DNA from 2 places in the Mycobacterium sp. NGS11 genome. Region 2 is predicted to be linked to the other one. Evidence: riboswitches for the same ligand, from Rfam matches in the RefSeq annotation. Region 2 holds a riboswitch; the other holds the start of a gene.
The links. A riboswitch is a leader RNA that binds a small molecule or an ion and turns the genes downstream of it on or off. The one in region 2 is predicted to bind magnesium.
Positions count from the first base shown of each region.

Region 1: another riboswitch for magnesium. It lies ahead of AC5Y4T_RS18055 (Rv1535 family protein); the one in region 2 lies ahead of AC5Y4T_RS18965 (hypothetical protein).

Region 1 covers NZ_JCALEJ010000016.1:83,862-86,246, reverse strand. The annotation lists gene AC5Y4T_RS18060 (NAD(P)H-dependent flavin oxidoreductase) at 1-571, shown strand, start outside; M-box (ykoK) riboswitch at 708-892, shown strand; gene AC5Y4T_RS18055 (Rv1535 family protein) at 1,179-1,424, shown strand; gene ileS (isoleucine--tRNA ligase) at 1,707-2,385, shown strand, end outside.
Region 2 covers NZ_JCALEJ010000019.1:6,416-8,800, forward strand. The annotation lists gene AC5Y4T_RS18955 (acyltransferase family protein) at 1-162, shown strand, start outside; gene AC5Y4T_RS18960 (O-methyltransferase) at 165-824, opposite strand; M-box (ykoK) riboswitch at 933-1,112, shown strand; gene AC5Y4T_RS18965 (hypothetical protein) at 1,345-1,560, shown strand; gene AC5Y4T_RS18970 (NRAMP family divalent metal transporter) at 1,670-2,385, shown strand, end outside.

The sequences.
Region 1 (2,385 bases), on a different contig from region 2:
GATCGTCGCCCAAGGCACCGAGGCGGGCGGTCATACCGGCGAGGTGGCGACGATGGTCCTGGTGCCCGAGGTCGTCGATGCCGTGGCGCCGGTGCCCGTCCTCGCCGCCGGTGGAATCGCCCGCGGTCGCCAGATCGCGGCGGCGCTCGCCCTGGGCGCCGAGGGCGTGTGGTGCGGCTCGGTGTGGCTGACCACCGAAGAAGCCGAGACGGTGCCCGTGGTCAAGGAGAAATTCCTGGCCGCCAGTTCTTCGGACACGGTGCGATCGCGCTCGATGACTGGCAAGCCGGCACGGATGCTGCGCACGGCCTGGACCGACGAGTGGGAGCGGCCGGAAAACCCGGATCCGCTGGGCATGCCCCTACAGACCGCGCTGATCACCGAGCCCCAGATGCGCATCAACCAGGCCGCCGCGCACCAGGGCGCCAAGGCGCGTGAGCTGGCCACCTACTTCGTCGGCCAGGTGGTGGGGTCGCTCGACCGGATCCGCCCGACGCGCTCTGTGGTGCTCGACATGGTCGACGAGTTCATCGACACCATCGGCCGGCTCGACGGCCTGGTCGAGAAGTGATCCCGGGTCGTTTGTCCAGGTCAGGGTCGCAAACCTGACCGGATGCTGTGCGCTCGCCGCAGGAATCCGTACAGAATCCCCGACACGCCATCCAGGGATTTGACCGCGACATACCCGTCGTGCATGATCGGTCCGGTAAGCACCTCGTTAGGTGAGGCGTCTACACGAATACAGGCCACTGACCCCGAACGTCGAAAGACGCCCCGGGTCAGGACAGCTCCTCCCGGCTTAAGGGTTGAGCCCAGGTGGCTTCCGGCTCGGATTGTTTTCCAGGCCAGGACACGTCGTGTGGTGCCGAAGCTCTGACGAGAGGGGTGCGGTTCTCCGACGGTCGTCGGGTTCTGCTCGTTTGCTGCGCATAGATTGCATGCGAACCGCGTGTGCGTCGTGACCGCGAGGAGGTGAGGGACAGATGCGTTCTAGCGACAGTCCGGATCGAAGTCCGAACTGTGTTTCGTCCCCATCCGGTCTCCGGCGCGACCTTCTCGGCTGAGCCGTCGCAACGCTAAGTGGTTATCGGCCAAGCGTTCTCGAGATCGGAACCGACACGGGGCGGGACACGTCAGTCCAAACAGTCCGCGTTGGATCTCCCCTCTAGGAGGCGAAAATGACCGCAGCTTTCTACGACGAAGTAACGACCGTAGCGCCCGTCCGCACGCTGACCGTGGTGCGCGACACCGACACCTTCCCGGCGGCCGCTCCGGCTCCCGAGGTGCGCCGCCGGGCGGACAACCCGCAGTTTGCCGCTAGTGGCGACCTGCTGGTGGACGGCGCCGCTCGGCTGCTGAGCGTGCCGCTGCGTCACGTGTATGCCGCGCTGTGGCGGGTTGGCGTCCTCGAGGTCCGGGCCTGACTTTCCTTGCCGCGAGCCTGCAACTGCCGACGACTTCGCTCGGCGTTCGCGTGGGCAGTTGCAGTCTCGCGGTAAAATCAACTGGCGTCGATCCGGCCATCACCGGGGAGCCTTCGGAAGAACAGCCGTCGGCGGCTCAGTAGAACCGAACGGGTAGGCCCGTCACAGCCGTCATCGAGTGGCCACGCGAAAGCGCGGCAAGCGGGGTGGTACCGCGGCGCTCGCGCAGCCAGCGCGTCGTCGTCCCCGGTTTGCACCGTGGCACAGGAGACAACGCGCATCGTGACCGACAAGGCCGACGTCAACACCTACCCGAAGCCAGGAGCGCCCGACTTTCCCGCGCTTGAGCTCGAGGTGCTGGACTACTGGGCCCGCGACGACACCTTCCGGGCCAGCATCGCGCGGCGCGATGGCGCACCGGAATACGTGTTCTACGACGGGCCGCCGTTCGCGAACGGCCTGCCGCATTACGGGCACCTGCTCACCGGCTACGTCAAGGACATCGTCCCGCGCTACCGCACGATGCGCGGGTACAAGGTGGAGCGCCGCTTCGGCTGGGACACCCACGGCCTGCCGGCCGAACTCGAAGTCGAGCGCCAACTGGGCATCACCGACAAATCGCAGATCGACGACATGGGCATCGCCGCGTTCAACGACGCCTGCCGCGCCTCGGTGCTGCGCTACACCGACGAGTGGCAGGCCTACGTCACCCGCCAGGCGCGCTGGGTCGACTTCGACAACGACTACAAGACGCTCGATCTGCCCTACATGGAGTCGGTGATCTGGGCGTTCAAACAGCTGTGGGACAAGGGCCTGGCCTACGAGGGCTACCGGGTGCTGCCGTACTGCTGGCGCGACGAAACCCCGCTGTCCAACCACGAATTGCGGATGGACGACGACGTGTACCAGAGCCGCCAAGACCCGGCCCTCACGGTCGGATTCAAGGTGGTCGGCGGACCGC
Region 2 (2,385 bases):
CACCATCCCAACGTCGCGATCCTCGACCTGAACAAGAAGCTGTGCCCCGACGGGGTCTATACCGCCAAGGTCGACGGCATCAAGGTGCGCAGCGACGGCGTCCACCTCACCCCCGAAGGGGTGAAGTGGCTGACGCCGTGGCTCGAGGAATCGCTGAGGTAGCCCTAACCGCTTGTGCGGCAGCTGATCTCCATGCTGTCGCTGTCGCGGACCTGGAAGTTGAAGCTGACGTAGCCGTTGTCCTGGTTGCGGACGCGATCGAGATAGGGCGCCATGTCGGCCGAGCTGGCGTTGTCGGCGATGACCAGCGCACCCGTGGACAGGCGAGGCTCCAGCAGCTCGATCACGGGCAGATACAGATCCTTCCAACCGTCGAGCAGCAGGAAATCGATTGCGCCGTCCAGGCTTTCCAGCGTGGTCAGCGCGTCGCCCTCCAGGATCGTGATCACATCGTCCAGGCCCGTCTCGGCGAATGTCTTCTTCGCCGCCGCGATCTTGGTCTCACTGAGCTCGGTGGTCACCACCCGGCCGGCGCCGTTGTCGCGCACCCCCGCGGCCAGATGCAGGGCGGAGATGCCGAAGGACATCCCGAATTCCACGACGGTGGCCGGGCGGGTGGCTCGCACCAGCGAATACAGCAGCCGGCCGGCTTCCGGTGTCACTGGAATGTAGAACTCGCTCATCGCCTCGGTGCGTTCTCGCGTGGTCATCGGCCGATCGAAGGTGCCGCGCCGCTCACGCAACAGCGACATCTGATTCTTCGACTCGGCGTACATGCGGTCGAGCGTCGATGCGACCCGGGAATCCTGCAAGGTTGTGGTCATGTGTTTGAGCCTAGGCTTTTTCCCATGAGCGGTGCCCGGGCGCGCAACCGTCAGGAAACCGTTAAGCGGTTTGACGAGCTTGCGGACCCGGTGTCACTATGGACCCCGCAAGCACCTCGGTAGGTGAGGCGTCTGCATGGACACAGGCCACTGACCCCGAACGTCGAGAGACGCCCCGGGTCAGGACAGCTCTTCCCGGACTAAGGGTTGAGCCCAAGTGGCTTCTGGACCATCGGCTGGGTCTGGATACGCCGTGCAGTGCCGAAGCTCCGACGAGAGGGGTGCGGCCGGCGCTGCACTGTCGGTCATTTCCGCCTCTCCCGTTCAGGTGAATGTAGTGACACCCGCGTGTGTCCCGGCCGTGAGGAGGTGAGGGCGAGATGAGTCCCGGCGATAGTCCCTATCCGAAATCCGTCTTGTCCCGATCCGGTTCCGGCATTTCTCGCACCGCCTGACCTCGCTTGGTTTCGCGGCTGACGCGCCGTGCCGACGCCGACCGGGCCTCCGTCAGGAGAAGATCATGGCTTTTGCTGTTATGCACCGTTTTTCCGCTGCCTCCGGGATGCGCGGCCGGTCGATGCTGCGTGCAGGCCGGTTGCTGGCCAACAGGTTTCACCTGCGCGCCAGCCTGACCCCGCAGGAGCGCGCCAACCTGTACGTCTCGAGGATGCCGGTCGCGATGGTCACCGCGTCGCTGGGCGGCCACGTCTCGGGTCCCGACGGCAGCCACCGTTGAAATGCTGCCCCGGCGGCGGGCGGCACAGCTCCGCTCGCCGCCGCAGGCACGTTGAGCGCCGCAACCGCCTCACTGGTGGCTGAAAACCGCTCGAGATAGCGAGGATTCGATGACTTCGATCTACGACCGCCGCACCCCGGTGGCCGGTCGGGCCGCTGCCGCGCCGGAAGGCGCACGCTCCGCGCCGCAACGCGCGGCCGAGCTGGATTCCGCGCACGCCGGCGACATCGTCGGGGCGTTCGGGCGCATCCGGCGCGACGGGGACGGGGCTTTCAGCGGGCGTTGGCGGCGCCTGCGCACACTGGCGGTCATCACCGGACCGGGACTGATCGTCATGGTGGGCGACAACGACGCCGGTGGCGTCGCGACCTATGCGCAGGCCGGCCAGAACTACGGCATGGGCCTGTTGTGGACGCTGGCACTGCTGATTCCGGTGCTGTACGTGAACCAGGAGATGGTGCTGCGACTAGGCGCAGTGGCCCGGGTTGGGCACGCGCGCTTGATATTCGAGCGGTTCGGCAAGTTCTGGGGCGCCTTCAGCGTCGCTGACTTGTTGATCCTGAACGCCTTGACCATCGTCACCGAATTCATCGGCGTCTCACTGGCTCTCGGGTTTTTGGGTTGCCCGAAGATCGTCGCCGTTCCCGCCGCGGCCGTCCTGCTGTTCGCCGCGGTGGCGGGCGGATCGTTCCGCCGTTGGGAGAGGTTGATGTTCCTCCTGATTGCGGTGAATGTGCTGATCTTCCCGATGGTCTTGCTGGTGCATCCGACCCCGAAAGCCACCGCGGCCGGGCTCATCCCGCAGTTTCCCGGTGGGCTCAACTC